2 regions of the Paenibacillus sp. JT31N11 genome follow, and region 2 is predicted to be linked to the other one. Evidence: predicted binding sites of a transcription regulator. Region 2 holds the regulator's gene; the other holds the start of a gene.
What was found. Region 2 encodes LexA, which represses DNA repair genes until DNA is damaged. Its sites were predicted from a motif close to CGAACATATGTTCG; they were not measured.

Region 1: the regulator LexA is predicted to act here: its motif matches at 12,469-12,482, upstream of AC0YNV_RS39690 (DNA polymerase IV).

What each region holds. Positions count from the first base shown of each region.
Region 1 covers NZ_JBWDNQ010000035.1:1,092-17,552, forward strand. The annotation lists gene AC0YNV_RS39625 (helix-turn-helix domain-containing protein) at 1,123-1,575, shown strand; gene AC0YNV_RS39630 (sensor domain-containing protein) at 2,223-2,855, shown strand; gene AC0YNV_RS39635 (RidA family protein) at 3,211-3,615, shown strand; gene AC0YNV_RS39640 (hypothetical protein) at 4,163-4,558, shown strand; gene AC0YNV_RS39645 (hypothetical protein) at 4,744-4,953, shown strand; gene AC0YNV_RS39650 (DUF3953 domain-containing protein) at 5,105-5,326, shown strand; gene AC0YNV_RS39655 (DUF1835 domain-containing protein) at 5,446-6,501, shown strand; partial or broken gene AC0YNV_RS39660 (ABC transporter permease) at 6,811-6,996, opposite strand; gene AC0YNV_RS39665 (PadR family transcriptional regulator) at 7,404-7,733, shown strand; gene AC0YNV_RS39670 (pentapeptide repeat-containing protein) at 7,748-8,611, shown strand; gene AC0YNV_RS39675 (ABC transporter ATP-binding protein) at 8,624-9,385, shown strand; gene AC0YNV_RS39680 (ABC transporter permease) at 9,386-10,153, shown strand; gene AC0YNV_RS39685 (S-layer homology domain-containing protein) at 10,966-12,195, shown strand; gene AC0YNV_RS39690 (DNA polymerase IV) at 12,499-13,752, shown strand; gene AC0YNV_RS39695 (YhjD family protein) at 13,749-14,219, shown strand; gene AC0YNV_RS39700 (SDR family oxidoreductase) at 14,424-15,158, shown strand; gene AC0YNV_RS39705 (hypothetical protein) at 15,207-15,461, opposite strand; gene AC0YNV_RS39710 (ABC transporter ATP-binding protein) at 15,415-16,104, opposite strand; partial or broken gene AC0YNV_RS39715 (ATP-binding protein) at 16,198-16,353, opposite strand; gene AC0YNV_RS39720 (transposase domain-containing protein) at 16,451-16,461, opposite strand, start outside.
Region 2 covers NZ_JBWDNQ010000008.1:305,345-321,805, forward strand. The annotation lists gene AC0YNV_RS25760 (ribonuclease H-like domain-containing protein) at 1-610, opposite strand, end outside; gene AC0YNV_RS25765 (DEAD/DEAH box helicase) at 607-2,892, opposite strand; gene rnz (ribonuclease Z) at 3,126-4,073, opposite strand; gene metH (methionine synthase) at 4,369-7,809, opposite strand; gene AC0YNV_RS25780 (1,2-dihydroxy-3-keto-5-methylthiopentene dioxygenase) at 7,998-8,540, shown strand; gene AC0YNV_RS25785 (HAD family hydrolase) at 8,639-9,424, opposite strand; gene AC0YNV_RS25790 (hypothetical protein) at 9,449-9,967, opposite strand; gene AC0YNV_RS25795 (glyoxalase superfamily protein) at 10,102-10,452, opposite strand; gene AC0YNV_RS25800 (aldo/keto reductase) at 10,509-11,495, opposite strand; gene AC0YNV_RS25805 (DUF896 domain-containing protein) at 11,552-11,743, opposite strand; gene AC0YNV_RS25810 (LysM peptidoglycan-binding domain-containing protein) at 11,865-12,242, opposite strand; gene lexA (transcriptional repressor LexA) at 12,432-13,052, shown strand; gene cdaS (sporulation-specific diadenylate cyclase CdaS) at 13,163-13,792, opposite strand; gene AC0YNV_RS25825 (hypothetical protein) at 13,945-14,316, opposite strand; gene glnA (type I glutamate--ammonia ligase) at 14,583-15,911, opposite strand; gene AC0YNV_RS25835 (MerR family transcriptional regulator) at 15,946-16,356, opposite strand; gene AC0YNV_RS25840 (methionine gamma-lyase family protein) at 16,418-16,461, opposite strand, start outside.

The DNA of each region.
Region 1 (16,461 bases), on a different contig from region 2:
CTCAAAGACCTGAGCTGATAGTTGAATGATGGCCGCGGCGAACCAGTCCTTTGAGGGGGCTGGTTTTTTCAATACATAAGATAAGGAATGTGTTGAAACTGTCGTTACGCTAACGGGTACGATAATTCTAATAAGATATTTCGTAAAAGGAGCTGACATTGGCAGCTTCTTTTACTTCTTCAAAAATCAGTCATTAGAACCCTAAAGTTGCTCTTTCGTATTGATAAAATTCCATTGCTTGGAAAGAATAAGAAAAACAACGATGATAAGGTGATGTAATGGTTATATGCAGGATATATTACAAAAACAACCCCTCTATGGCTGGCGAGGTTAAGGATAAAAAAATTCTCCTGGGAGTTGGATGAATTGAATTGTCCTGAAATAATATACGCTGAAGAATGTCTCTTGGAGACTGGCATAATTGCTTTAAATAAACGAAACCTCGCTGACCTCGTAAGTGTAAAGACTTAATGAGAGGAGGTATGCCATGTTGAATTTTTATTGTCTTGCCTGCGATGGAATCCATACTATGGAACTTGCTGGCGAGATTTTTAAAACTGGGCACAAGACATTAGAAAGTAGAACGGTAATTAAAATTGGGATATGCAAAGAAAAGTTGACGTACGCGGAGAGTCTGGCATAATTGCTTTAAATAAACAAAACCCTGCCAGCGGATGGCGGGGTTTCTTCATTTTGGTTCCACATGAATTTTATCTGGTACACACGCTTTACGGTCAGATTCTAAAAATACGTAAGCATTTATGAACAAATCGTTTCTCCATAGAGGGAGGTTAACTTAATAATTGTTTAGCCCACTATCGTGGGCAATGGCGCACTGTGGTTCTCCGTGGATGAGGACAGGCATATCGGGATCTGGACCGTTAACCAAACCGCTCCATCGAAGTAACGCGTTTTGCGGCATAATGTTGACGCCATGGAAACGGGGAGGAGCTGAGAAGCTCCTCTCTTTTTTTGAGCCAAATCGCGCGCTCCATGCCCGGGGAGGGGAAAGATTAGCGTGCAACGTAAGGTTGCGGGGGAATGCAACTACAAATAGCTTTACTTTTTTCGGAGGTCACCACAATAATGGAATTACCAAATGCAGAAAAGGTGATGGCCGAAATGGATTTTGGCGAGAAGTTGAAAAGCGAGCGAACGAAGCGAGGCTGGTCGCAAGAAGAATTAGCGGAGAAGCTATTCGTCAGCAGGCAATCCGTTTCGAAATGGGAAAATAGCCAGAATTATCCTAGTATCGAAATCATCATCAAGATAAGCGATCTCTTCGGCGTCACCATCGACGAATTGTTAAGGAGCGATGAGGGGTTAACCAAGAAAGTGATCCAAGACGGCAAGCAACTGGCATACCCTAAATTAAAATTCTTGTTTGACGAATTGTTTTTATTAGGCGCGGTTTTGTTGGTCATTAAATTAGGCGTGCTTTTGTTAAATAAAGTGTTCTCTTTCGATTTGACGTTGGTTGGCGGGGCATGGATATGGAATTTCGGACCGCTTCTATTGATGGTCGGTGCGGGGATTTGCTCAGGCGTCGTGAAGGACAAATATAAAGAAAATTGAAACCTGATGCATTCACTCAAGATCAAGAAAGCGGCCGAGATGGCAGTCCAATCGGCAACTCTAGCGAAGAAGCATCATCGAATTTTATAAATGAACTCCTCTCTTTGCCTATGTCGGTTTCGATAGGGTATACGAGAAAATCCTGCATGAGGCTGAAATCTTCCTGCGCGTACACCTTCAAGACGGAACTTCATTTCGGATGGTCTACTATCCGAAAGCGAATGGATTTTCGGCAGGAGCCTTCGGAACGGAAAAATTGAAATTATTAATCTTGTCTCAGAGACAACAAATTAAAGCAGCGGCTGGATTATAAAGGAGGATTGACGTTCAAGATTAAGCTCCCACGATATGATTGAGTTTCCTCACGCAAGCTCTTGAAATCGCAGGATTTCACCATTAGCTAAGACTCGATGAAGAAGGAAACTAAGGAGCCGGGGCTACCACGTGGCAGCCCTTCGCTAAGCCAACGGTCAGGCTTTCAAAGACATATAATACAACTCCACCAATAATTGATTACATCCCCAATTAGGTGTCTAATGGATTTTTAGCCAAATGATGGTCGCAACATGTTTTCGGAATTGCTATACTGGAGATCAATCCGTCTAAAGAGCTTCATCTGGATTCTGTGACAGGAAAGAAGGAAATATATGCCCCGTTACCCTGATGTTCGTTCATCATCCATCCATCGGAGAGGATTCTGGCTAGCGCCATTCCGCTTGGATACGTGGAAGCGTACGCTTTACGGTATTCTTTGCTTCCCCGTTAGTGCTCTATGGTTCGCGTTTACCATACCCGGAATAATTGCAAGTTCGGCTCTCATGATTACCTTTATACTTGGTATCTTACTGTTCATATTTTTCTTTGGTATCGCGCGGACTGCTGGCAGGTTCGAGCGAGCACGGGCGCGCTGGTTCTTAAACGTTCCTATAAACCATGTTGATCGTCGTATTTCTGCTCGCGGGTTGGTATCCCGTTTTCGAACCCGTTTTAGAGAAGGTCGAACTTGGCGTGAGGTAGGTTTTGTCTTTCTCAATCTGCCAGTTGGATTTGCAGTCACTTTCGCCACACTATATCCGTGGGTTCAAACTGCATATAGCCTTTCTTATCCCTTTGTATTCTGGAATGAACAATTTACGAGTCAGACTTGGGGCGGCCCTTCTTGGATCGGAGCAGTATCTGTTCATTTCTTTCCCGGTGTAATTATGCTTTTCCTTGCTCCTTGGTGGATTAAGGGAGTGACATGGTTGCATGGAAAATTCGTAGAGAGTATGCTCGGCTAATAATGTAATCGTCGATAGATGTTATTCGGGATCTTTTGAGGACTGGATTCTTAGGGGACTCAGTACCAAGCAGTGGTTAAATAGCAAAGAAATTTGTTCAATCCTCTTTGAGTAATTAATGTCACTGAGCTCCCATGGAAGATCGAAATTACTTCCATAATCTGTGGTGCGGCGCTTCCGCTGCATGTAGGGCTAACGGGTACGATACTGTAAAGCAGAAGAGCACCCGTCGCGCGGCGGCCCTTCGTCCAACTAACGGGCAGAGAGTGAAATAAGGCATCGAAAGAGTAAAAAAGTCGAAATCAATTGGATTTGAGTACGACCAATATGCTAGGATAAATAGTGAAAGGAAATTATGGATAATAAAGGAGATGGGATGGTGCTAAGAAAATTCAACCCTCCAGGAATGGTATCCTCAGAAAATTATAACCAGGGAGTTGAGGTTACATCTTTTCAACGTATGTTGTTCATCTCAGGCCAAGTAGGTGTAGGTCCGGACGGAATTCCTGGCAAAGATATTCGGCAACAAACTGAACTGGCGCTCAGTAATTTAAACAAAGTCCTTGCCGGCGCAGATATGGATGTAAACGACATAGTAAAATCCACAATCTATTTAACGGATGAAAATCTGCTTGGTGCCTTCATGGAGTCTGGCGCAGGGTTCTTGCCTACCCCTCCACCAGCGACAACGCTAGTTATTGTCAAAGCACTCGCTTCACCGGATTTGCTCGTCGAGATCGAAGCCGTCGCAGCGAAGTGATTCCTTTTTATGTCCCAGTAATGGGGAAGAAAGATAGCCAGCGAGCAGACTGCCACGGGAGCTGTTCCCTTTTATTATTGAAATATACTAACAGGTGCGGGTCTTGTGCACCTTAGTGCATGGGAAGATAATAAAAAGAGTTTCATGACGATGCTTCCATTTATATTTTAAATAAGATTATTGAAGTAACGGATTACGATAGCTCAACAATTAACAGTAAGGCAGTTGGTAAATCGGCTGCCTTTTCGTTACGCTATCGGGCAGTTTAGTGTAATAAGCAGGTGTCTCGAATGTCTTATTCAAAGGAGTCATGAGAATTCATGACCATAAATCTCATTCTTGACAAAAACTAATTATATTAGTTATTATATTAATGTGATTAGCATCGAGCTTTTCGAAGTAATTGAGAAGGGGACGTGAAAGTTGTAGAAGAAAAAAATCACTATGATCTGCACTTAAGGAAAAATTTCGACTCTTTGCCCCCACTTCCTTTATGTAATCCTGCCCGCTCACTTCATTGAATATTATTGTAAATTAGGAGGAAAAAATGAAACAGGTATCTCTTTTGAATGATCGCATAGGGAAGGTTCTATTATTAATGTGTACCGTAGGTGCATTTTTTTCTTTTTTCTTAAACATTGAAAATGTTGCAAGTGCAGATTCAGCCACTAAGGTTGTTGAGATCTGGCGTCTTTATGGTTTCATTATATTCACAGGGCTCTTCTTGCTTTTAGCTATATATCCTCGCCGTTATGCTGGGATATGGGAACTCGTATTTTTCCACAAGGCCGCTGTATCGGTCACAATTCCCTTTACGATTCAGCATATTACTCCTGACATTCAGTCTGTTGCAATAACTGATGGAATTCTTGCGGTCATTGTTCTGATTGCTTACTTTTTGACTAAAGGATACTTAGCGTGGCTGAGATCGAAACCTCTTTGACTGTAAAAATTGACATGAAGATACTTAGAATGGATGAGCATTTACCTTAAGCAGGCATTGCACTAACGGATACGATAGTGAAATGGCGGTTGCTTCGGCATTTTTTTTGCTCGCTACCGGGCAGGATAACGAGAAGAGAATATTGAATCATATTGATGTAAATTACATGTAATGGGGTGAAATTAATGAAATTTGAAGATGAATCAAGTGATATTAACTTCACCGATTTCATAGGTCAAAAAGTGACCGAGATATCACAAGTTGGGCTTGAATTTGTAAAAATCAAGTTTGACGGTGGAAGTATAAATGTGGAATGTTCCTGGAGACTACGAAATAAAAGCGATATCATTGTCGGAATTACCGAACGTAAGGGAACAGATTTTATATCTATTTAAAAGGACCATTTGCATCATAAACCAATTACAAAGGTTCATTATTTTGAAACAGGTGACTTGACAATCGAAATTCAAAATCAATATTATTTTGATTTGTTTATTGATTTTTCGGTATTTGAGTCGTACCAATTATATCGAGAAGGGGGCATTTTTGTTAAAGATATTACGTTATGTGTTATCACCATTTATTATTATAATTGCCGCTTATGGACTCATTACAAAGAATTTTGAGTTTCAATCACTTATGATATTGCTTCTGGGTTTAATGATGTTGGTGATTGGGTTAGAGGAATTTCAAAAAGAGCGAAAAACATATGGTTGGCTTGGTGTTGGTGTCTTCCTTTTTCTTGTTGGACTAACGGACGATAGATGAATATGATATAACGGCAACCGGCCACAATTCAGCTGCCGTTGTTTGTTAAAGTAACGGGGCAGTTTAGTTCCAATATGGGGTATTATGGAGGCGGGATGGTCCCATAAGGAGGATAATACATGGATAAGTTCTACAAAAGTCTGCCTTACCAACTGAGTGAAAATGAATTACGGCAGTTATTTTACAATTTATTGGATACAGTAGATCGTTATCATCAAGACGGTGGTATTGAAGAAAAAAAGTTAGCAGAGGGAGTTATTAACCTACTTCAAGGACAAATAGATGCGATTCGAAATCAAAAATTGCAGACAGATGTGCTCCAACGTTACGTCCATATTGTGTTTAGCCTCTCTGATGAAGGTCCGCTATTACTATCTCTCCATGAAGTCGGGAAACGGGAAGTGTGCCAGGTTTTAGCATTTAATGATGTGTTTTCAGTCGGGCCAATATCTGACTTGGATACAACAACTGGACAGCAGAAAAGGTTTCTTTGGATGATGGAACACGATGGTGATTACTCTTATAATCAACAGTCGAACCAAGAACATAAGCTTGAGAATTTGATGACAGCAATAAGAAGCATTCCGGATAATAAGAATATCGTCATTTGGTACGGGGATAATCCCCATGATCAAACAGGCTTACGTTTCGCAGTGCATTTGTTAAGAGAAAGAGAACAGCCGATTAATGTTGTAAATGTGACGGAGCTATTTAACGCTACAAGAATGCAAAACGTAGATGAGATTACTCCATACGCGAGTGGTTTAATCGACCGAGAACATTACCAGGCAATCGTAAGAAATTATTATGAAGGCATTCCTCTTAAACAAGACCAAAGAAGAAGGTACGAATCAGAATGGCTTATGCTCACGGGGCAAGATCATGTGCTTCGTTTGTGGGAAGAAGGTACAGTTAGAGGCAGTGATGAGAGTGCCCTAGATGCGGTGATTGTAAGGTCGGTGATAGAACTGGAACACGAACAAGATGAGAATGGATTTATCAGAGCCGGAAGTGTTGTAAATAGGGTTTTTGAAACATCGCAGCAACTCGTAGGATATTCGTTTATTTCCTATAGAATCTGGATCTTAGTCAACCAAGGAATATTGACATTTAGAGGACTACCGGGAGCTCTGCATCAGTTTTCCGTTAAATTGGGTACCCATAGTTTAAGCTAAACGGGTACGATAGCGCAATAATTATGCTGGAGCAGGCGCCGCGGCGACTTGCTCCAGATCGTTAAAGTAACGTGTAACAATGCACTATTCAGCAGTATGGTGTGAGCACATTATCATGTTATATGTCAGGTTCTGGCGGCGCTTTTAGCTATCTCACTGGTATATAGGACGACAGAATGTGGCTTTCTCATGCACTGGATTTTCCCTTGGCCCTAACTATGACCAAAAAAACAGAGCATGGCTTCAGCTACACCATGCTCTATATTTATGATTGCTACTCATCTTTTGGCTAAACTACTGTTTTTTATTACCGGCTACTGCAAGCCATGACCATATCCCCGCCGGCGAACGAAAGCCCATAACGAGCGCTACGAGAATGATGACGAGAACCGAGAGGGCGTTGGATACCAGCGAGGTCAACACATGCCCCCACAGCAAGGAGGAACGTGAAATCGGCATGGTGTGAAACCGCTCAATGATGCCCCGCTGCTTATCCAAAAGATGGTAGCAATGGACAGACGATTAATCTCCAGATCACGGGTGATGCCTTTGCCGGCGGTTTCTGATTGCTAAAGCAACCTGATACTCGAAACCGCCACTGATCATTAAAGAGTTCGACGAGCGTCTATGGGCAGTGGCGGTTGATTCCGTCACAGTCACGTCGGACAAGCAAGCTGGTATTCAGGTTTAAGGACTCGCTCGGCAGTTGAGGGTTAAATGGCGCAGCTTACTACATTCATACCGATGCCTACACCGATGTATAAGTCGGAGTGGGTATCGGTATATTTATGTTCTTTACACGGGCTGCCTTATAGCTTACTTTTCAACCCAAGTACCTAATTTAAAATATTACCTTGACAGTCAAAGTAGTATGTCGTATTATACAAATGCGGGGTGATGAGATGAGCGAGAACAAAATTACATCCGACCTGCTGCGCGGGCATACCGATACGATGATTTTACGGCTCTTATCCGAAGCGGACCGCTATGGGTACGAGATTGTCAAGCTGATTGCCGAGCGCTCAGGCGGCGAGTATGAATTAAAGGAAGCCACGATGTACTCCAGCGTCAAGCGGCTTGAGGTGGACGGGGATATCGAGTGGTATTGGGGCGATGAATCCCAGGGTGGACGACGTAAATATTTCAGGATTACCGAAAAAGGCAAGGCTGCTTACGCCCGCAACAAGGGCAACTGGGAGTACGCAAAGCGTGTGCTTGAAAACTTATTATAAGGAGTGTTGAGGTTATGAATGAGAAATTGACGAACTATTTGAACGGCGTGTTTGCACCCTACGATGAGGTAAAAAGCGTTACCGAATTAAAGACGGACCTGCTCTCCGATTTGCAGGAGCGGTTCCGTGAACTCAAAGCCGAGGGCAAGGATGATGAAACCGCTTTTGAAATGACGATTGAAAGCATCGGCGACATTGAGCAAACGGTACTGGAAGTCGCTAACCTCTCCCGCTCGCTGGAGCGGCAGGTGGTGACCAACTTTAGCGCGAGCAACCTGCCAATGAGCGACTTTGCGGGCGTTATCGCGCATAAAGGACAATTTAAGTCCAGCGCGTTACGCGGTGCCGACTTTGCGGGCGCAGACTTGACCGGCAGCTCATTTGCGAGCAGCGACGTGCGTGAAGCCAATTTTGACGGCGCGAATCTGACGGACTGCAGCCTATCTGCCCTTGACCTGGCAAATGCAAGCTTCAATCAATCCATCCTTGTACGCACGAACTTCAGCAAGTCGGGACTGGACGGAGCCACATTCACAGGCGTAAAACTGACCGACGTTACGTTCTCCATGATCGAGCTCAGAAAAACAATCTTTAAAAACTGTATCTTTGACGGCGTGGAGTTCAAAACTTCTGATCTGGGAGGGCTGTGTTTGGACGGGCAAACCTTTATCGGCGTCAAGTTTGACAAGTCGGCACTGAACGAAGTTTCATTCAAGGGCGCGACACTCAAGAATGTGTCTTTTCCGACGTCTTCGTGGTCTCGAAGATATTACCGTGCCATTAAAACCGTCTGCTTTGACGGCGCGATGATGGATAAGCTGACCTATGCCGCCCTTAAAGGCATGGGGGCCGATTTGTCCAAGGTTACCGTTCGATAAGGAGGGGAAAATATGCCAACCACATCCATTCAAGTAAAAGGACTGCAAAAATCCTACAAGCAGCTTCAAGTCTTAAAGGGCGTAGATTTCGAGGTGGAAAAGGGTAGTATTTTCGCCCTCCTCGGCTCCAACGGGGCGGGCAAGACCACGGTTGTCAAAATCCTCACCACGCTGCTCAAACCAGACAGCGGAACCGCCACCGTAAACGGATTCGATGTTGCTTCCAAACCCGACAATGTGCGGCAGGCAATCAGTCTGACCGGGCAATTTGCCGCCGTGGACGAAATGTTGACCGGACGGGAAAATCTGATCATGATTGCCAAGCTGCGATACCTCAAAAATCCGCGTCAGGTTGCGGACGACTTGCTTCACCGCTTCGGCTTGACAGACGCCGCCGACCGCAGGGCGTCTACGTATTCGGGCGGGATGCGCCGCAGGCTCGACATCGCCTTGAGCCTTGTGGGAAAACCGTCGATCATTTTCCTCGACGAGCCGACCACCGGGCTTGACCCCGAGGCGCGCATCGAGGTTTGGAAGATTGTCAAGGAGCTTGCCGGCGGCGGCACGACGGTCCTCCTGACCACGCAGTATCTGGAGGAGGCAGAGCAGCTCGCCGACCGAATTGCCGTTCTGCACGAGGGCAGGATTATCGCCAGCGGCACGCTCTCGGAGCTTAAAAAGCTGTTCCCCTCCGCAAAGGTGGAGTATGTTGAAAAACAGCCGTCGTTAGAGGAAATATTCCTCTCCATCGTCGGCAAGAAGGAGGCCATATAAATGGAGGCGGCAAAAAATCATTTCTTCACCGATATTAGCGTGATGCTCGGGCGTTCCATGCGCCATATTTTCCGCAGTATGGACACCATCATCACGGTCTGCATCACGCCGATTGCGATGATGCTGCTGTTCGTCTATGTGTTTGGCGGCGCCATTCAAAGCGGTACGGATAACTATGTGAACTATCTGCTGCCCGGTATCCTGCTGATTGCGATTGCAAGCGGCATATCCTATACGGCTTACCGTCTGTTTTTGGATAAGCAGCGGGGCATCATCGAGCGATTTCATACCATGCCGATTTCACGTTCCGCCTTGCTTTGGGGGCATGTGCTGACCTCGCTGGTATCCAATGCCATCTCGGTTGTCGTCATCATTCTCGTAGCGCTCATTATGGGCTTTCATTCGTCCGCCGGGATACTGTCATGGCTTGCAGTAGCTGGCATACTCGTATTGTTTACCCTGGCCTTAACCTGGGTCGCGGCGATTGCCGGGCTGACCGCAAAATCGGTGGAAGGCGCAACCGCCTTTTCCTACCCGATTATCTTCCTGCCATTTATCAGCTCGGCGTTTGTGCCGACCGAGTCGATGCCGAAGGTCGTCCGCGCCTTTGCCGAAAACCAGCCGGTGACCTCGATCGTGGAAGCCATTCGTGCGCTGCTGTCGGGTCAGCCGGTGGGCAATGATATATGGGTCGCTCTTGCGTGGTGCGTCGGGATTTTGCTCGTAGCCTACTACTTTGCGATGAGGGTGTATAAGAAGCGGGTGTGAAAAAAAGAACAGCTTGTTTCTGAATTAAACAACAGAGAAGACAGTCCTGTGGAATAAATTCTTTATCTAAATAAGAGCACAACTGATGAGCAGTGTAAAAATACGAATGTCATTATAAACATTCATACTGGGCTTACATCTAGAGGGTATTTATCCGAGTTATCGAGCTGTGGCAGCTAATATTGAAAAATGTCATATTAGATGGATTTGAGGCGCAAAATCCAACGGAATCCAACTAATAAATCGCGAAGAATTTATTACGATGATTCCCAAATTAAATCCAGGCGCAGCCCCAAGTGCCCAAGCAGTAAAGAAGCAAGCTGTATCAGGTAGAACTTATCTGCTCACGCGGTGGCAGTAATATGGTCTAAGGAAAGGATCTAAGGGTGAATTCTACGTTGCAGTGCATTTCCCAAGTGCCGAAATATCAGCTCAGCTTAAAGCACCCAAGTGGTGCTTTTTATTTTGCCTTACGACTCTTTTTTGCAGTCTATGTGTAAACTCCCAAATCCATTGCAACGGAAGTACTAAGAAAGGTTGGGGAGAATACATGGGATTATGGATGAAGCAGATAATTTGGTTCCAGAGTTTTTTATCACCTGATATCAACCGCAAAGTCAAAGTAGCGGTAGATGGTGCGCCGGCAATAGCTGCGAGTGAGACTTACACGTACACGCTAACTACAGCAAATACGGTAGCATTGATCTTCACTGCCAACGACACAATGGTAGATTCCACAGAAACCTTCACCGTAAATCTGAAGGGGAATACGGTGCCCGTTAGGAAGGGTTGAAGCGACGGCAGATGCAACTGTGACGGTGAATACACCGTTTGTGCTCGATCTCGCTGAGATCTTTGAAGATGCGGATAGCAATCCGCTGACCTACAATGTATCGGTGAACGGCGCTGCGGCTATATCGGCGATTCCGGCCTATACGTACACGCCAGGTGCAGAAGGTGCTATGAACTTGGTGTTCTCGGCCAATGACGGATTGGCAGACTCCACCGACACGTATACAGTGAAGCTGACGGTATCTGGATCCAGCTATAATAACGGTAACGGCGGCAATGGTGGCGGTGGAAGCATTCCTATGACACCTGAATACAGGGTAACCATTACCGGCTCTGTTGGAACGACGCTGCCGGTTGCGATCGATGAAGCGGCAGGCCGCGCATCGATAGCCATCGGAGCGTTGGCGGAAAAGATCTTCGTCGATGATGCGGCGACAGCCGTAGGCGGCCGACCGCTGGTGGAACTCATGCTGGCGTTGAATGGCGTGCAGACGTTATGGAACAACTCGTCCGCACCTGTTCGGATTTCTATCCCGTATATGCCGACAGCAGAGGAGCTGAAGAATCCCGAACATCTCGTCATCTGGTATATCGACGGTAGCGGTAACGTTATCGCGGTCCCAAGCGGCCGTCACGATGCAAAGAGCGGAACTGTGACCTTTGCTGCGACCCACTTCAGCGATTATGCCGTAGCTTATGTGAAGAAGACCTTCAGCGATCTGAGCAGCGTGGAATGGGCAAGACAGTCGATTGAGATCATGGCCTCCAAGGGCATCATCAACGGTACAAAGGCGGGGGCCTATTCTCCGGCAGCCCGCATTACCCGCGCCGATTATCTGGTCTTGCTCGTCAAGACCTTGGGATTGACGGCGAAATTTGAAGGGAATTTCGCAGATGTGGAGCCAAACGCCTACTATTACGAAGCGCTTGGCGTTGCGAAGCAGCTAGGCTTGGCTGCGGGTACCGGCCATGATGAATTCCATCCGCTGGAAAACATCTCGCGGCAGGATATGATGGTGCTGACCGCTCGTGCTTTGGAGAAAGTCAAGCAGCTGAAAGCCTCGGGAGATCCCGCCATTCTGGCTTCGTTCAGTGACAAAGGGGACATCTCAGCTTATGCGAAGGCGAGTCTGGCTGCTCTGGCCGAGGAAGGTCTAATCTCCGGCTCCGGAAATAAGCTTAACCCTCAGGCGCCAACAACACGAGCGGAAGCGGCAGTATTCCTCTACCGGATATACAACCAATATTAAAGGCTAATGCAACGAAATGTACTTCTGTCGGCTTTTACGCGGCAGGAGTTATTTTATGGCTGACAACTTTATTTCGTGATTGCTTATTAAAATCGTTCAGTCTAAAAGTTATTTTCAAAAGGCAAACGATTTTTCAAGGTATAAAGCGCATAAAATCAACACTGTCAGTCCGCACTATTTTTTCTTGGACAAAGAGTACAATTTGATCTTTAAGCACATAACAGGAAATATTTCCCCTGTATACGAACGGGGGTTCTCGTCATATAATATATCAGAACTAATGTTCGCGTCGAGGTGGTCGAAATGAAACGGACAATATTTTTGGTTGACGGTCAATCATTTTACGCTTCTGTCGAAAAAGCGGCGCGGCCGGACCTGCGGGATAAACCAATAGCCGTTGGGGATCCGGACCGTCGCGGAGGAATCATACTTGCGGCCTGTCCAATCGCGAAGGCACGCGGGGTTACTACAGCCTCACGCGTTGGTGAGGCCATGGGGAAGTGTCCAGATTTAGTCGTCGTACGCCCGCGTATGCAAACATACGTCACGATATCACTGTTTATTTCCGAAATCTTCGCTTCCTTCACGGACCAGGTCGAACCGTATTCGATCGATGAACAATTTCTCGACGTAACCGGCTCCATTAAATATTTCGGACCGCCGCTGGAGATTGCGCGCCAAATACAGGAACGCGTACTTTTATCGACCGGCGTATGGTCGCGGGTGGGGATCGGGCCAACGAAAATTCTCGCTAAGATGGCGACGGACAACTTCGCCAAGAAGCGTCCAGACGGTATTTTCGAATTGAACCAGGATAATATCGAAGCGGAATTGTGGCCGCTGCCGGTCCATCAAATGTTTATGGTCGCGAACCGGATGACTCAGCATTTTGTCCGGATGGGACTAAACACAATTGGAGACATAGCGCGGCTGGACTTCGGCGATTTTAAGGCGCGAATGCGGCGTCGAATGGGCCGCCAAAGCGATATTCAGGCGGGTTACTACTGGCAGACTGCACGAGGAATCGATCCATCACCGGTTGTATCGAACATCAGGTCGCAGATTAAGAATATAAGTCACGGCAAGACGCTCAGATGGCGTCTGTATACGAAGCTTACGGATATCGAAGTCGTACTGCTGGAGTTAGTTGTCGAGGTGTGTCGGCGGGCTCGCCGTTACGGGTATCAGGGCCGCGTAGTATCGGTAGGCGCTGGAGAGACGGATGGGGAAAAGTCGGCGGGATTCGGCCGTCAAATGACGTTATCACAGCCGACATCGTTAACGCATGAGGTTGCGGCTGCCGCGCATGCGCTGTTTATAAAGCATTGGAGTGGAATGCCAATTAGCCATCTCAGCATATCATTAGGGCAGTTATCCGTAGACAGCGTAATCCAACTGACCCTGTTTGAGGACCGTTCTCGCGCTTACCGTAAGGAACGTGCGATCGACGAAATCAAAAACCGTTTCGGGAGCGACGCCATCATACACGCTTCTTCGCTTCTTGAATCTGGAGTCGCCCGCGAGAGAGCGGAACAGATCGGAGGTCACTTTAAATGAGCAAACTTGACGGAAATGAACGGTGGAAGTCCAAAATGCTGCTGACTGAACACGCTGAACAATATGACCGGAAACAAGCAGCGGGCACCGGAAAGAATTTGACGATGGAAGAACGCATCATGATCCGCGATTATATCCTGTTGCCGCATATGGAGAAGATGATTCAGAAAAGCATATCCGACATCGAGAACTCATCTAACGTGATGAAACGACTCTACCTGGCCGCTGGCCATAAAGTCTTAACCACGATAGCCGAAGACTATTATCGATTACGGAGCGAGTTGAAGAAACGGAATATTCGCGTCGTCACGGAAGAACAAGAAGACATGGTGATTTATCATAAGTGTTATTATCGGGGTTACGAAGAACGATTCGGAATGACACGTGATGTTATGCGATCGGAGATAGCTGTTCGGCTAACGAAGTATACAACGGAGCTGGTAGCGCGGCTGAAGACGAAAGTGTGAGGTGCAGTTTATGAGAGCGACACAAGCCTCGATCGTGTACAATCGAATAATCATGCAGCGCACAACGGCAAGCTTTCTTGGATACTCGCCCCCGGTCGTCCAATAGCATGACATCCTACCTTGAATTCTGCTCTTGACTTGGAGTGTACTCCAAGTTGTAACATGAGCTTCAGCAAGTAAATTCTATCTCCAGGAGGCGTAATCATGAACACTTCGAAGACTGTTTTGATAACGGGTGGGAATAAAGGTATCGGGTTCGAGAGCGCCAGACAATTGGGCAAGCTGGGATTCACAATTTTGATCGGTTCAAGAGATCAATCCAAAGGGCAGGAAGCCGCAGCATCGCTGAAGAATGAGAACATAGATGCTGAGGCATTAACGCTTGACGTTACAGACCTGGATACCATTCAATCTGCTACGAAGCGTATTGAAGATCAGTATGGTGCGCTTGATGTTCTGATCAATAACGCTGGCGTGAGCTTGGATAGAGGTCTTCCTCCGAGTCAACTGGAATTGACCGTTCTTAGGAATACTTATGAGACAAATGTTTTCGGCATGTTTTCTGTTACTAAGGCAATGCTCCCTTTGATTAAAAAATCGCCTGCTGGCGGAATTGTAAACCTTTCAAGCGGCTTGGCTTCCTTGACCATGAATATTGACCCGGAATCCGATGCCGAAAAATACGGAGTAAATTTGCTCGCCTACATGAGTTCGAAAACGGCAGTCAATGCACTGACTGACTTGTTTGCCAAAGAATTAAAAAATACGCCGATCAAGATAAATTCAGCTGATCCAGGGTACACAGCTACGGATTTGAATGGCCATACGGGTTATCGTAGCGTTGAACAGGGAGCTTCTATTGTCGTGAAGCTCGCCACCCTTCCGGGCGATGGTCCGACCGGCGGTTTCTTTGATGAAAACGGAGTGATACCGTGGTAATACGTCAGGAGGCGGGAAAAAGTGATCGACATTCCTGAAACCGTAAGCTCAATTAAACAGGCGGCTTACACCATCACTTTCTAACAAGGAATAAAAATTATCGCGGTCTTCGTCATCGAATTTGCCAAGCGTCCGTACCCTGACAAATTCATGTCCACCATACATGTCTAGTTCCTCGTCATACCTATTGTAGAGTGCGATTATATTGCCATCCTGATCCAACTCCAAGTACCCGTAACATTGCGGCTCAGGCGCTTCACCGTAAAGGAGCGAAATTGTGAATTTCCGAATACAGCTTTCCATCGCGAATAAACACGACCCGGTTACAATAGCTTGCCGTCAGCGGATCATGTGTTACAAGCATCATGGTCGTCCGCTCATTCCGATTGATGGATTCAAGCATTTCCATGACATCCTTGGAGGATTTGGAATCCAGATTTCCGGTTGGTTCATCGGCAAGCAGCAGCTTCGGAGAATGAATCATCGCTCTGGCAACAGCCGTTCTTTGTGCTTGTCCGCCGGAAATTTCATACGTGTGTTTTTTCATGATTTCCGTAATTCCGAGCTTGTCAGCGATCGCATGCGCCTTTTGTTTCATTTCCGTCACTTTGCTGCCATCCAATGTTAACGGCAGGACAATGTTTTCTTCTACCGTCAAGGTATGGAGCAAATTAAAATCCTGAAATACGAAGCCGAGTTCACGGCGGCGAAACTTAGCCAGTTCATCTTTTTTTAGACGGTGAGGGTTATTTCCATTAATATTGACCTCGCCGGTCGTCGGTTCGTCAATCGTTGCAATGATATTGAGCAGTGTCGTTTTTCCGCTTCCGGACGGACCCATAATTCCGGTAAATTCCCCCTGTTGAATCATTAAATCGATATCCGTTAGAGCGTGGTAGGTGATTTTTCCCTCGTATATTTTGCTCACCTGTTTTACATTCAGCATGCACAAGATCTCCTTTCAGTTACGATCATTTGATCTGTGGTTAGCATACCGCTGCCCATCGTGCTTTAACTATCGATTATTCTTTCAATTACCTTACATGGGTGTAAGGTTTTGAGTACGAGAGAAAATAAGCCGGATTTCCGTCCCTTTGCCGACCTCCGAATCCAACTCGATCCGGTGCTCAAGATAATGGGCCGCTTCTTTCGTCAAATAAAGCCCCATTCCGGTAGATTCCCGGAAGATACGCCCTATATAAACAAAAAGAACGGCTGAAAAAAAGCCGTTCTACAGTGAACGTCAAATAACCCCCACAACTTGATCAGATGCGGGCAGAAGTAACCTGGAACTAGGACCTAA
Region 2 (16,461 bases):
GTTCAACGACATAAGCTCCCGCTTCCATGTAACCGAGTCCGACCATAAAAGGCACATTTCCTGCTCCGACTCCAAGACCTGTTGTCTCCAGATCGAGAAACAGGAGCCTTTCCGGATCTACAAAGGACGGCTCTGCGCCGCCAAGCGGTATCGTCCCTGGCTTGCCGGCCTTCGCTGCAGCCCTTGATTCCCGCTTGACTTTCACACTGTCAGCCAGCCGTTCAAAAGCGCTCAGACCTGCAGCCGTGTCCTGCAGCTCCGATAAATGGTGTAAACCATGACGATGAGATAAGGGGTAACGGACCTTGCGGATCAGGAAGAAACCCTCTGATGACTCCTGAAGCACGACACCCATGTCATCCCAATCGCCCGAGAGCGAATCGGTATCGAGGGAATCGTCTTCAGACGCAGAAGACTGCTCGTCTAATTCTCCTTGATGGATGGTAGTCGAATCCGGCTGCGCCGTGTGTGCTGGTTCCCCTAATTCAGCCGCTATTTCCCGCTTATTTTCTTCAGATGAGACGGCGCCCGTTTCATCGCCGCCGGCAATCGAAGCTCCGGCTGCAGCGGTGCCTCTAAGCCGCATGATCCGATCCCGTAGTCCGCTCATGAGCGGACTCCCGTTTCTTCAATCAAATCCAGCGCCAGCGATTTGCCGAGCAAGCCGACCTCCTCGATCGGTCCGACGCAGGCTGGACAGCCGCTAATACAGGTACAGGAGCGGATAAGCGACTTGGCATGCTGGAGCAGTTCGTCATGAACCTCATACAATCGCTCGCTCAGCCCGATACCGCCGGGATAGCGGTCATAAAAATAGATGGTGGGCCTTTTGGTATGTACGGCCTTGACCTGCGGCACGACGCGAATATCGAGCGGGTCGCACATCAGATATAGCGGAGCCAAATGGACCAGCACATTGGCAAGGCCCAGCAGCGCCTGCTGCATGTCATTGCTGCTCTTGCGCGCAGCCGCTTCTTCACTGAAGGAGAACCAGTATCCGCTCGTATGAAGCTCCTCCTCTGGCAGATGGATCGGTCCTGAGCCGATGTTCTCATGGGTACGCAGACGGATTTTTTTGAATATGGTCGCTTTGGCGTTGATCGTAACCTCCCCGTACTGGCGCAGCAGCTCTCCGCTTTGGCGCTCTTTGTCAACATGGAGCACCTTCAGCTCCACCGCCATATTGGCGTCGGTATAATAGTCGACATCAATTTCGCGTACAAAAGCCTTCTTCTCCGGATAATCGAGCTTCTCTACCTGGTACTGGACACCCTCATGAATGTATATGGCTTCCTCATGAATAAGCGTAGGCGCACTGAAACGATCCACCTCGCCAAGCACGCGGCTGCCATTGGTCATATCGATAATGATAAAATTCTCCTGCGCCGCTGACCGGAGCGATATGCCATGTGCCGGGAACGACTGCTCCATCCAGTACCACCGGTCCTTCACCCGGTGCAGCACCTTCTCCTCCGTCAGAAATTCAAGCATATGCTCGAGCGGCTCTTCCCCGAATTTCTCGCCGGCTTCGAACGGCAGCTCATAGGCAGCGCATTTGACATGATCAATCAATATCAACAAATTATCGGGATGAATGAGTGCCCGCTCCGGCGGCCGGTTGAAGAAAAAATCCGGATTCTGAATCATATATTGATCCAACGGATTGCTGCTTGCCACGAGGAAGGTTACCGACGTGCCCTGCCGTCTGCCTGCGCGTCCGGATTGCTGCCAGGTACTGGCGATCGTCCCGGGATAGCCGTTCATGACACAGGCCTGCAGCTGCCCGATGTCGATGCCAAGCTCCAGCGCGTTGGTGCTGACAACGCCGCGGATCTCGCCGCTGCGCAGCCCGTGCTCGATCTCTCTCCTGAGCTTGGGCAAATAGCCTCCGCGATATCCTCTGATGGTCTTGGGGCCGAGCTCATCCTTTACGAGTTCCTGCAAATATGTCAGCAGAAGCTCGACTCTTACCCGGCTGCGCGCAAACACGATGGTCTGCACACCCTGACGCAGCAATGAGGCGGCCAGCTTGCGCGATTCCAGGACGCTGCTGCGGCGGATGCCAAGCTGTTTATTCACGATAGGCGGATTGTAGCAGATAAAATGCTTCTCCCCCATCGGCGCACCGTTGTTGTTAACCAGCCGCACACGCTCCCCGATCAGACGCTCGGCATGCTCACCAGGGTTATCGATCGTCGCCGAGGCGCAGATAAACTGCGGATTTGAGCCATAAAACCGGCATATCCGCTTCAAGCGCCGGATCACATTCGATACATGGCTCCCGAATACACCGCGGTAGGAATGCAGCTCATCAATTACAATATATTTGACATTTTCAAACAACTTCACCCATTTGGTATGATGTGGCAGTATGGCCGAATGAAGCATATCCGGATTCGTGACCACGATATGTCCGGCATTGCGAATGACCTGTCTGACAGTCGGCGGCGTATCGCCATCATAGGTGTGTGTCTTCAAATCCACATCCATCGCCGCTGCCAGCTCCTGAAGCTCAGCCACCTGATCCTGCGCCAAGGCCTTTGTTGGAAACAGGTACAGCGCTCTGCCGCTGTCATTCTCAAGCAGCGACTGCAGCACCGGCAGGTTATAGCATAAGGTCTTGCCGGATGCCGTCGGCGTGACCGTAACGACGTTCTGACCATCGCGCACCGCATGGTACGCCTCGGCCTGATGAACAAACAGCTGGCTGATCCCCCGCCCACCCAGCGCTTCCGCAAGCTTGGGATGAATATCCGCCGGCATGGCAGTCGACCGCGCTTCCTTGGGCGGTATGGTATGCCAATGCGTCACATTATCCATGATTTCCGGTTGCTGCGTGAGCAGCTGCAGCCATTCGTCCAAGCTTGAAGCCTTCCCCGTCCACCGGTTCATGTGGAGTTCCCCCTTTGTGTTTCTTAAATATGAATCTATGAAAATGTAAAATTACACAGACATTCCTTATTAGTATGATAAAGATTTAATCGGTCTTGGCAGAACGTAAATTCATGCCATCACTTATATTGTACAGAATGCATGTTCGGTCCGCAATCGCAAATGACAAAGAACCGCCCTATCCCCGAGCGGGTTGAAGGGCGGCTCTATGGAATGCCGGAACCAGGAAATTTTTATGCTAGCCGGCCATTCGTATCAGGTCTTGGCACAAGAATTTCCAGATAGTCGTAAGCGGCAGCGGAGGCTGGAAATATCGACTGCGCGTCGGCAATCAGCCCTTCGACAGCCTCGTCGTCGAAGCGGGAGCTGAAATGAGTCAGCACCAGCTTCCTGGCCCCTGCCCGGGAAGCGATCTGTGCGGCCTGAACCACTGTAGAGTGTCCATAAGCCGCAGCTTTCTCTTCCATTCCAGCTGCGAATGTGGCTTCATGCACGAGCAGGTCAGCTCCCTCTGCCAGATGTACCGCATTCTCGCAAGGCCTCGTGTCCCCAAGTATCGTGATGATTCTTCCAGGGAGGCTCGCGCCGACCACATCCGAGGAGCGGATCACTTCTCCGTTCTCAAGCGTAATATCCTCACCATTCTTGAGTCTTCCGTACAGGGGACCGGGAGGAACGCCCAATTGAGTCAATTTCGCGATATCCAGATGCCCCTGCTGTGCCAGCTCCGTTATACGGTAACCGTAAGAAGGGAGACGATGCTCCAGCTCTTCCGTTTCGACCGAGAACCTTTCATCCTCCGCTACCAGCCCTGCCTCAGCTATCTCAATGATGTCAAGCTCATATTCAAGATGAACACCGCTATGCTCGAAGACACTCTCCAGATATGCGCGCAGTCCGCTCGGCCCATAGATTTGCAACGGCCCCGCCCCATCAAAATAGGAGCGGCTGGTAAGAAGTCCGGGCAGCCCGTAGATATGATCTCCATGCAGATGGGTAATCAGAATACGCTCCAGTCGGTTGAGCTTGAGCTTGCTCCCAAGCAAACGGTGCTGGGTGCCTTCTCCGCAATCAATGAGCCAAAACCCGTTTGAAGGTTCAGGCAGCTTGAGCGCTATCGATGTGACATTGCGTGCCTTGGTCGGTCTTCCTGCGCTTGTTCCCAGAAATACGATCTGCATAGCTGCTTTCCTCCTAGTCCTCTGGCAAGAAGAAACTGCCCCCGTCCATTTCACGGCTCAAGCAAGTTCCTTCCCAATTGAACTTATAGAAAAATTTATTTGGTTCGTGAAGATATAAATCCTATAAGTTTAACAATACCCTTAGCAGGACCGGTATAATACCGTTCTGCCAAGGGTATTTCTTGGGAAGCCGGGGATACTGCTCTGACCAGCTGCGACTCATTCGCATTTCGCTTCGTAATGAGACTTTCGGCAGAGCAGTATCCATTCATATCCAGCCTTCATCCATTACGATTTACAGCTTTTCGACGTTAAAATACTGCGCTTCCGGATGGGCGAATACCATAGCGGAAACGGACGCCTCCGGCTCCATCATAAAGCCTTCCGTCAACTCGACCCCTATATCCTGCGGTTTCATCAGGTCGAATAGCGGCTCCTGGTCCTCCAGGTTCGGGCATGCCGGGTAGCCGAACGAAACACGAATCCCTTGATAACGCGCCCCATGGCGCTGCTTCATCGTGAAATCATGCGGATCCGGGAAGCCCCATGTATCGCGCATCATATGATGTACGCGCTCGGCAAGCCCTTCCGCCACTTCAAGCGCAACGGATTGGTAAGCATGGGAACGCAGATAATCGCCGTTGTCCTTGAGCTGACCGGCCAATTCGCGCACCCCTTCACCGGCGGTCACGACGAGAAAGCCGACATAATCCATAATACCGCTGTCCACCGATTTCAGGAAATCCGCCAGACAGAGAAACGGCGCCACCTGCTGGCGCGGGAACGAGAAGCGTTTGATTTCACGGCCAGGCTCCGCAGGGTCATAGATAATAATATCGTTGCCGGACGACTGTGCCGGGAAGAACCGGTACATGCCATGGGCATGAAGAGTCCCTTTTGCGGCGGCTTCCATCAGAATGGAATCGACCGTTTCCTTCAGCTGGACCGCTTTGCTGTTCTTCTCCGCCAGCAGCTGCTCTACACTGCCCTTGAGGCCCAAATGATGGCCCAGCAGCATCTGCATGTTCACATAAGGAACAATCTGCGGAATCGGGACATTACGCAGCACATGACGATCCAGATCCGGCGGAATGAAAACCGGTTTATCTGTCGACACGTTGGAGCGGGTTGCCCGCGTAAGCTCCGGCAGCGGCTTCTTGACTTCTTCCTCGACGCTTCCGGCTGCCTTGAATGCGGCGAGATCGTCCTCATAAGCCTGCCTGAATTCCGGATTCATCAATTTATTGGCGATGTCCAGACCATCCATGGCATCCTTCGCATACAGCACGAGTCCGTCATATTCCGGGCTGATCCGCGTTCTAGTGAACTTGCGGGTCAATGCCGCGCCTCCGACAAGGATCGGGGCATCAATACCGGCATTTCGCATATCCTGAGCGGTAATCACCATCTGCTGGGCGGATTTGACAAGCAGGCCGGATAATCCGATGGCATCCGCTTTTTCATTGCGGTAAGCTTCGATCAGCTTCTCCGGCGGCACCTTGATGCCGAGGTTTATGATTTTGTACCCATTATTGGACAAAATGATCTCAACCAGATTCTTCCCGATATCGTGGACGTCGCCTTTAACGGTAGCCAAAATGATCTTGCCCTTGACTGCCGTTTCATTCTTCTCCATATGCGGCTCCAGATGGGCAACCGAGGCTTTCATCACTTCGGCGCTTTGCAGCACCTCGGCCACGATGAGCTCATTGTTGTTGAACAGCCGCCCAACCTCTTCCATCCCTTTCATCAAAGGACCGTTGATCACTTCCAGCGGCGAATATTTGCTCAGTGCCTCATCCAGATCAGGAATCAGCCCTTCCTTCGTTCCCTCCACCACATACGAGCCCAGTCGCTCCTCAAGCGGCAAGCTTGACAATTTTTCTTTCTTTTCCACCTTCTTGTTGCGGAAAGCGGCCACGAATTCGGCTAATGTATCATCGTTCGTATTATAAATTAATTCCTCCGCCAATCGGCGCTCTTCTTCCGGAATGGACGCGTAGCGCTCCAGCTTTTCTGTGTTCACAATGGCGTAGTCCAGGCCCGCTTTGGTGGAATGATACAGATAAACAGAGTTGAGCACCTCGCGGCCCGCATCGGGAAGACCAAAGGAAATATTGCTCAAGCCCAGAATAGTCTTGGCTTTGGGGAATTTCTCCTTGATCATTTTGATCCCTTCAAGCGTCTCCACAGCGGAACCGATATACTGCGGATCACCGGAACCAACAGGGAACATATTCGGATCAAAAATAATATCCTCAGGGTTCATCCCGTATTTATTGACCAGCAGGTCGTAGGAGCGTGCCGCCACCTCCATCTTGGCTTCGCGGGATACGGCTTGTCCGCGCTCATCTATTAATATACAGACGACCGATGCGCCGTAACGGTGAATCAGCGGCAGGATTTTTTCAAACTTGGTTTCGCCGTCCTCCAGGTTAATGGAGTTAATGATCGCTTTACCCTGGGAATACTTGAGCCCAAGCTCGATAATATGATCATAGGTGGAGTCAAGCATAAGCGGAACCTTGACTTTCTTGACTACCTCCGGCAGGAACATGTTGACCGCGTAGGCCTCATCGATATCCGTATCCTGGAGATTGATATCAATGACATGCGCTCCGCCTTTCACCTGAGCCCGTGCAACCTCCGACGCTTCTTCAAACTTAGCTTCCTTGATCAGCCGTTTGAATTTGCGCGAGCCGGAAATGTTCGTCCGCTCGCCGATCATAATCGGTCGGTTGTCTTCTTCAACAAAGACCGTCTCAATGCCAGACAAGGCAGCAGGATGATTGCCCATCTGCTGGCGCGGCGTATAATTGGTAAGCGTCTCCGCCATCGCTTTGATGTGGGCAGGCGTGGTTCCACAGCAGCCGCCAGCGATATTAAGCCACCCCTGCTCGGCAAAAGCAGCGATCTTCCCTGCCAGCGAGGTTGGCGATTCGTGATACAGACCGTTCTCATCAGGCAGTCCCGCATTGGGGTAACAGCTTACCGCAGAGCGTGAGATCTCCGACAGCGAACGGATATGATCGCGCATAAACTCCGGACCTGTCGCGCAGTTCAGACCGATCGAAATCGGATTCAAATGCTCCAGAGATATATAGAAGGATTCAATATTTTGTCCAGCAAGCGTCGTCCCCATGGGCTCAATCGTCCCGGAAATCATAATCGGCAGCGTGATGCCTGTGGTTTCAAATGCCTTGCTGATGCCGATTGTTCCCGCCTTTACGTTCAATGTATCCTGTGAGGTTTCAAGCAGAAGAGCGTCTACTTTACCTTCAATAAGGGCTACCGCCTGCTCGTAATAAGTGTCCACCAGACCATCGAAAGTCACCCCGCCTGTGACAGAAAGCGTCTTCGTCGTTGGCCCCATGGCCCCGGCAACAAAACGAGGCCTTTCCGGCGTGGAAAACTTGTCGGCCGCTTGACGCGCTATGGCTGCAGCAGCGAGATTGATTTCCCGCGATTTCTCCGGAATATCATATTCGGCCAGAACCACTCCCGTTGCGCCGAAAGTATTCGTCTCCAGAATGTCGGCGCCTGCTTCCAGATAAGACTCATGTATGGAAAGGATTACATCCGGACGAGTCAGAACGAGCATTTCATTACAGCCGTCCAGCTCTTCGCCACCGAAATCCTCTGGACCCAGATCCTCCTGCTGAATCATCGTTCCCATTGCACCGTCGAGAATGAGAATGCGTTTTTGCAGCATTTGTTGTATAGTTGGTTTTGTCATCGATGCACTTCCCTTCCGCAACTGCAGACCTTCCCAAGCAATAGCAAAGCGAAGGCGCAGCGAAAAATCATTAACTTTTAGTTTATCAGATTCACAACCTGCTGAAAAGGTGTTGTCGACAGTCTTGGCGTTTTGTTTTATAATTAATCTTATCGGAATTAACATCTATAGGAAAGAGGGATTACAACATGGCTGAAATTCGTATCCGCAACACAGAAGAGCGTATTTCGGGCGAAGCAAACGTCCGTGAATTTTTGGAAAAACAAGAAGTCTTGTATGAACACTGGAATCCGGAGAAACTGCCTGCAGAGATACATCAGAAATTCATCCTGACGGATGAGGAGAAACAGCAGATTCTATCCACTTTCGATGCAGAAATCAACGACCTGGCTGCCCGCCGCGGCTACCGGACCTGGGACATTATCGCGCTCTCGGATGCGACACCCAACCTCGACGAACTGCTGAAGAAATTCGAGCAGGTTCACACCCATACGGAAGATGAAGTACGGGCTATCACGGCTGGGCGCGGCATCTTCATCATCAAGGGCAGCGACGATGTGGGCTATTTCGATGTTGAACTCGAAGCGGGAGACGTTATTTCCGTTCCCGAGCATAAACCGCATTTTTTCACCTTGATGGATAACCGCCAGATCGTTGCCGTGCGCCTCTTTATCGAGACCGAGGGCTGGATTGCTCATCCGTTCGCCGATGAATCCTTCCAGAAGGCTTAATGCCCTGACCATTCATAGTCATATAAATAGACCCGCTTCCTGTGATACACGCTTGAATGTGTATCACAGGAAAGCGGGTCTTTATGATTCCAATATCCTTATACAAGCAGAGGCAGCAGTTCCTCCAGATGTTTGATCTCATGTGAAGGGATAATGTCGTCGCTGCGTTTCACGCCATGGCGGTTGATCCAAACCGAGGTCATGCCAACCGTATTTGCACCGAGTATGTCCGTGGTCAGCTTGTCGCCCACCATGATTCCATCCGCCGGTTCGATCCCCAACGATTCAAGTGCATGCTGAAAAATCGGCGCAGCCGGCTTCCCCTGACCAAATTCTCCGGAAATGATGATATGATCAAAATAAGGCGCAAGCTCCGGTACGCCTGCCAGCTTCTCCCGCTGCAAATCAGGAGAGCCATTGGTGAGCAGCAGCAGCTTGTATTGGCCTTTGAGCTTATCCAGCACGCGGAAGGTTTCTTCATAGATCAGCGGGCGCTTGCGGCGCTCTGCGGGAAACATCTCCGCAAGCTCAGCTCCCAGCTGCTCATCAAGGATTCCCAGAGCCTTCAGCCCTCGAGTCCACGCTTCACGCCGGTAAGCGGGAGCCAGCTGCTGCAGCTTTCTGAACTCCTCCTGCTCGCCTTCAAGAAAATTCGCCCACAATCCCTCAAAGGGATTGATCCCGATCATTTTTGTAAAGGCATAGGTGTCATAGGATTCGTACAAAGCCCGGGCTTCGCGCCGGACAGCTTCCTCCAAATCCTGTAGATTGACGCCAGTCTTATCCGCCGCCGCCTGACAAGTAGCTGCGAAAGCTTCGCTTACACTCCGGTCATCCCATAACAGCGTATCATCCAAATCAAATAGTACCGCTTTTTTGCCCATGACGAATTTCCCCACTCCAGTTCTTTATTTCTCCGCAAACGGAATATTGTTGGCTGCTGCAAAGGTCCGGAGCCGTTCGGTCATTTCATCCGTCGGATAACGGTTAAATAATCGCGAGAATACCCAGCTTCCGCCTTTGGGCTGCTCGATAATAACAGAGCCCTTCTGTACGCTGATTCCTTTGATTGAGCTTAAGTAAAGCGTGCGGTCACCGGTAAAGCGCCGCGATCGAACATAGTCTTTTCCGATTGCCAAATAAGGACGCCTCAATATAAACAGCAGCGCCAGAAAGATATAACAGCCGATCGTGATCCAGAACATGTTTCCGGAATCCTTGTAAGTGCCCTGTGCAATGCTGATCGAGGCGTAGACTGCCGTGAAGACCAGAAGAAAGGCAGGCATTAGAAGACTGCGCCCTTTATATGTATCAATCGGACTGCTCGCTGTCTTGCTTGCCATCAGAGGCGCCATGCCCTGCTTCTTGCGCTGTTTGTTAAGTTGACTCTGGTTCTTCTGAACCTTTCGTTCCCAGGATCTTGACAATTACGTTCCTCCTAAAAGTTTTGCGAAGCAAAACTTGCATCGTAAGCAATTTCTTGAATTTTACACCCGTCTGCTGCGTGTATTTGTGCCATTCCTGTTCCATCCATTCGCCTGAATGAATGACATGCATCAAATTAAATATGAGCAAGAATGTTAACAAGTTGGCCGAACGGATCGCGGACATAGAAACGACGTACGCCCCAAGGCTCATCAGTCGGACCATACTCGATCGTAAATCCGGCTCTGTTCATGCGTTCGAATGCAGCATCGACATCATCGACCTCAATGGACAAATTAGGCGTAGGCGTGTTGGAACCCCCGTGCTCGGCGAAACTAATTTGAATGCCCATTTGCTCATCAGAACCATAGGTTCCAATCCATCCATGATCCATCAACAAATCGAGGCCGAGAACATCCTGGTAAAAGCTTTTGGCAGCTGCAATATTCCGGGTATCTATATTGGCGACAATTCGTTTAACCTTCATTGCGCCCCCCAATCACAAGACTTTGTGCAAAACATTCTCATTCTCTTGAAAAAGAATTAAAAAGGCCGGGCGAATTTGGCGATGAAACGATTCGGATACTCGGAAGGAAGCGAGCTAACTTCATCCAGCCGATTCCATATTTCACTTGGCATCGTCCAGCCCACAGTCCCCATATTTTCCGAGAACTGTTCCAATGTGCTGGCTCCGAATATCGGCGATGTGATACCTTTTCTTTGCAGCAGCCAGGCGAGAGCGATTTGTGCAGGTGTCTTGTTCAGTTCATGAGCGGCTGCCTGGACGGCATCCAGGATGGCAAAGTTACGTTCCGTTGCGCGCAGACCCCATGAACTTTCTCCAACCTTTGACGTCAATCTTCCCGATGTGGGCTCTTCCCTGGAATAACGTCCCGTCAGAAATCCTCCACCAAGCGGAGCCCAGGGAATAACGCCGACGTTCTCCTCCAGACAAAGCGACATCATTTCCCGATCCATCTCACGGCTGACCAGACTATACTGCGGTTGAATGGAAATAAACCGGACATAGCGGTTGGCATCGCTAACAGCAAGGGATTTCATCAGCTGCCAGGCAAAAAAATTGGAGCATCCGATATAACGGACCTTGCCCGAAGTGACCAGATCGTCGAGAGCGCGAAGTGTCTCATCTATAGGAGTCAGATGATCCCATACATGAACCTGATACAAATCGATATAGTCAGTCTGCAGACGCTGCAGGCTTTCTTCGACGCTTTGCATAATATGCTTGCGCGAGACGCCCGCCCCGTTGGGATGGTCAGCGGTATTCATCCGCACTTTCGTTGCCAGCACAACCTCTGAGCGAAAATCCTTGATCGCTTCGCCTACGATCTCCTCCGATCGGCCGGAAACATAGACATTCGCCGTATCCAGAAAATTGCCGCCCTGCTCCATAAACTGATGGATCATGCGAATGGAATCGCCTTGACTTGTTGTATTTCCAAAACTCATCGTCCCTAAACAAAGCTCCGAAACGGCAAGTCCACTGCGTCCAAGCAGCTTGATTTGCATCGTTATAACCCCACCCTGCTTATTATTTGGTGAAACCTGGCTTGCCGCAAGCAGTTTTAATGCTTGCCGCCGCTTTCTTCCTCATCTTCCACAAATTTAATCGTTTCGATTTGGTTCTTGAAATTTTGCTTGAAGTTCTCCAGATATTTCTGACGCAGAGCATCGCGCTCGATTGTTTCCTCCGGAGTTAATCCGACAGCTTTATTTTTTCGTGACAACTCATTAATCCTTGCAATAAGCTCTTCCAAACCGATACGCTCCTCTCATGATGCTGTAAACATTCACCCTTTACTTTGACATTTTTAATCCTCTATTGTCAAGAAAATACGACCTTTGTCCTGTAGATGGAAATAAAAAAAGCGGACTGCATCAGTCCGCTGGTATAATCAATGTTTGTCCGGCCATAAGTGTGCTGGAAGTCAGGTTGTTCCGTTCCTTCAAGTCATAAATGATTCGCCGGATATCTTCGCCTTCCTTACGCAAGTCCCCTGCTATTTCCCAAAGTGTCTGGCCCTCACTGATCGAGATGACTTTCTCGCCCGCAGCGGGCTCCGCAGGATGCTCGCTCGTTGCACTTCCATGCATTATAGAAAAACCAACGAATAAGAGGGAGAAAAACAATATTGCCGCTATCATCCGCATCACCAGCTTCTTTGGCCTGCTTTTATCTGATGCAGATTTCACGTAACCTTTATCAGCTTTATTCTCTGAATTCATAGAAGAGTAAGAAGATATTGTTATCATCATTTCTCAGCACCCCAAACGTTTGTTCTGTTTTCGATAAACCGATATTAACACGAACACCCGTTTGTAGTCAACTGTTTTCGGAACATTTGTTCCCCATAAAATACGAACTCTTGTTTCTCGAACTTATGTTTGTACGAACTCCGGTTCTGTGTTATAATTTGACACAAATGAACCTTTGGAGTGATTCTGGTGTCGAAACTATCGAACCGCCAACAGGCGATTCTGGAATTCATCAAGACGGAGGTGCGGGAGAAGGGATATCCCCCATCCGTCCGGGAAATCGGTGAAGCTGTAGGACTTGCTTCAAGTTCAACCGTTCACGGACATTTGGACCGTCTGGAGAAGAAAGGCTTAATCCGCCGTGACCCGACGAAACCGAGAGCGATTGAGATATTGGATCAAGCGGACAATGAGATTCCTTTTCCAATCGCAATCACCAAAGTTCCCATTGTGGGCAAGGTTACTGCAGGGGTGCCAATTACAGCTACCGAGAACATTGAGGATTACTATCCTCTCCCTTCAAGCAAAGTCGGCGATCATAATGTCTTCATACTTAACGTAATGGGAGAGAGCATGATTGACGCAGGCATTCAGGACGGCGATTATGTCATTGTGCGGCAGCAGCAATCCGCTATCAACGGCGACATCGTGGTTGCGATGACGGAAGATGACGAAGCGACGGTGAAAACCTTTTATCGTGAACGCGATCATATCCGGCTGCAGCCGGAGAATCCGACAATGGAGCCGATACGGCTTCGCAATGTAACGATTTTAGGTAAAGTTATCGGACTTTTCCGCGATATTCACTAAGCGAGTTCTCATGAAGCAGAGACTGGCGTTGCCTTTAGGGCTTCGCCAGTCTCTTTTTGTTTTACATATTGGCTAGCTTCAGGTTTACCTCAAAGTACTCAAAAATACATTTAGACCGTCGTTGGCATGACCATTGTCTTTATTGGATGGAGTTTTCCCTTATAGACAAAGGACGCATCCCCGCTTTCTTCCGATACAACCAGTACAAGCGCATCTGTTATTTCGGTCAGTCCGATCGCTGCGCGATGCCGCATTCCAAATTTCTTGTCCACATCCGATGCATTGGATACAGGCAGGACATTAGCGGCGGAAATAATTTGATCGGACTTGATGAGAACAGCCCCGTCATGCAGCGGATTTCCCGGATAAAAGATCGCCTCCAGCAGGGAATAGCTCAATTTGGCCACAAGCGCAACCCCGGAATGGATGATGGCATCCAGGTTATCATTTCTCTCGATAACAATCAAAGCCCCGTGCCGGCGCTCCATAAGGTTCTGAATGCATATGGAAAGATCCAAATAGTTGGATGTAAATGAGGATAGATAACATTGCAGATAGAATGAAGCGGCCAGGGATTCAACTTCTTTAAAAGTTCTGCCAATATTATCAAAGTCACTCAGAAGACAGTGATTTTCAGCATCAATTTGATCCAAAATACGCTGTGATTCATTGACAATAAGGTGGATATGCTGTTTCAGCCGTTCTTTTAAAGGAGTCTCATCGCAATTGCCCTGCCCCATTTCATACACCCCGCACACTTTAATTTTTTACCGCCCAAACCCGTCCATGGTACTTTAGTATTGACGAGAAGCTTCAATTTAATTATGACATTCAACGAACAAATACCCGCCAGCCGAAGCTCGCGGGGAATGAATACCAGTCAAGGAGCAAGCTATAACGCACCGCTGCTTTGGACTATTTTCAACGCTTTGTCATAATCCTTCTCCTCAATGACAACAGTCAATAAAATATCATACCCCGTCACTCTGTTCTCCGGTCCTCCAGAACTGTAACCGCTCGCGCTGACACTTGCTGCAGCCAGAATGCCTGCATCCGGCTCTCCAACATCCTTTCCAAGAGTCAAATAGCCAAGTCCCGGAATACTGCTGGTAACCGGGTTTCCAGAGCGGTTAATCCCATCTCCGGGATATCCATCGATCCGTTCAATCGAACCATCTGCAATCGAAAGAGCCTGAAGCTGCTTCAAAGCTTTTTCCGCTTGCTCCGGACTCTTGAAATAGGCAAGGATGCTTTTTTCTGCCACATTGATAACTCCTTTTCGTCCTGCTGAAATTGTTCATATTCTCATGCTGAAGGCACTTCTTTGAGTTATTAGTCTTAACCAGACAAGCGGCATATTATTACGCCTCGTTCCAAGGAAAGGTGAACAGGATTTGTTCGAGTATTAAACGATCAAGAGGCATTTTGGGGGCACTATGGGGGATGCTATCCTGAGTGAGCTGTCATTTATCTATATACCCCCAAAGAAAAAAATCCCTCAACGCTAATAGCGCCAAGGGATTTCCGGTTTTAGTACAGAGTCAAATATTGATCGCGTTCCCACTGATGAACCTGTGTGCGGTACATGTCCCACTCAATTTCTTTCAGTTCAAAGAAATGAGCAAGTGCATGATCGCCAAGCGCGTCACAGATAATGTCATCGCGCAGCATTTCATCGAGCGCTTCCTTGAGACTCTCAGGCAAGCTTTGAATACCTTCGTCGATACGCTCTTCCTCCGTCATAATATAGACATTACGATCGGTTGGAGCCGGCAGCGGAAGTTTGCTTTTGATACCATCCAGACCGGCTCTGAGCATAACCGCCAGCGCCAGATAAGGGTTGGCAGCGGGATCCGGATTTCTCACTTCAATACGGGTGCTGAGGCCGCGCGACGCCGGAATACGAATCATCGGACTGCGGTTGCTTGCGGACCAAGCTACATAATTTGGCGCCTCGTAACCTGGAACCAGCCGTTTGTAGGAATTGACAGTCGGGTTCGTGATAGCTGCGAATGCGCGGGCATGACGGAGAACACCAGCCATGTAATAACGCGCATCCTGACTTAACCCGACTCTGTCGTTCTCGTCGTAGAACGCATTTTCCTTGCCTTTGAACAGGGATTGGTGGCAGTGCATTCCCGAACCATTTACGCCAAACAGCGGTTTAGGCATAAAGGAAGCATGCAATCCATGCTGACGGGCGATGGTCTTAACAACGAGTTTGAACGTTTGGATCTGGTCAGCCGCTTTAATGGCATTAGCATATTTGAAATCAATCTCATGCTGCCCCGGTGCGACTTCGTGATGGGAAGCTTCAATTTCAAAGCCCATTTCTTCAAGCGTAAGTACGATCTCGCGGCGGCAGTTCTCGCCCAGATCCATCGGCGCAAGGTCGAAATATCCGCCCTGGTCGTTTAATTCGGTGGTGGGTTCACCTTTGTCGTCGGTTTTGAACAGGAAGAACTCCGGCTCTGGCCCAACGTTCATTGCGGAATAGCCCAATTCTGCAGCCTCTTTCAGCGCCCGTTTCAGGATGCCGCGGGGATCTCCGGCGAAAGGTGTTCCGTCAGGCATATAAATGTCGCAGATTAATCGGGCAATCCGATCTTCAGCAACCCAGGGAAAAATCACCCAAGTATCCAGATCGGGGTATAAGTACATATCGGATTCCTCAATACGGACATAACCTTCAATGGAGGAACCGTCAAACATCATTTTATTATCAAGGGCTTTTTCCAGTTGGCTTACAGGAATTTCCACGTTCTTGATCGTTCCCAGAAGATCGGTAAATTGCAGTCGGATAAATCGAACATTCTCTTCTTTGGTCGCACGCAGGATGTCCTCTCTGGTGTAGCTCACTCAATCATCTCCTCTTCGAATAGTAGTGCGTATTTTACTTTTTGTTATAGAATCGAGACAGTTGGCCTTGAATCATGGAGGCTTTGCCCGGTCTCTTCTCCAGCAGCTGCTGCTTCAGCAGACGATGCAGCTGTGCGTCTGACAATTCACGACGCTTCACCTCAGATTGCTCACTCAGGACGGTCGCTTCCTCCGATTCCTTGGAAACGGGATTCATGACCTGCTTGATACCGGCAATATTGACGCCCTTCTCAATGAGTGATTTGATTTCCAGCAGCCTTTCCACATCATTGAACGAAAATAACCGCTGGTTGCCCCCCGTACGTGCGGGAATAATCAGCTCATGCTGCTCGTAATAACGAATTTGCCGAGCAGTCAGATCGGTTAGTTTCATGACGATTCCGATTGGAAAAAGCGCCATATTTCTACGTATATCGTCAGCCATGTCACATCAACCTTCCAGTATCCGAGATATGCCCCTATTGTACCCCTCTCCCAAAAATCTGTCAAGATGTGTGAGGTTTAATTACAATTAACTCTCGTTCTGCAA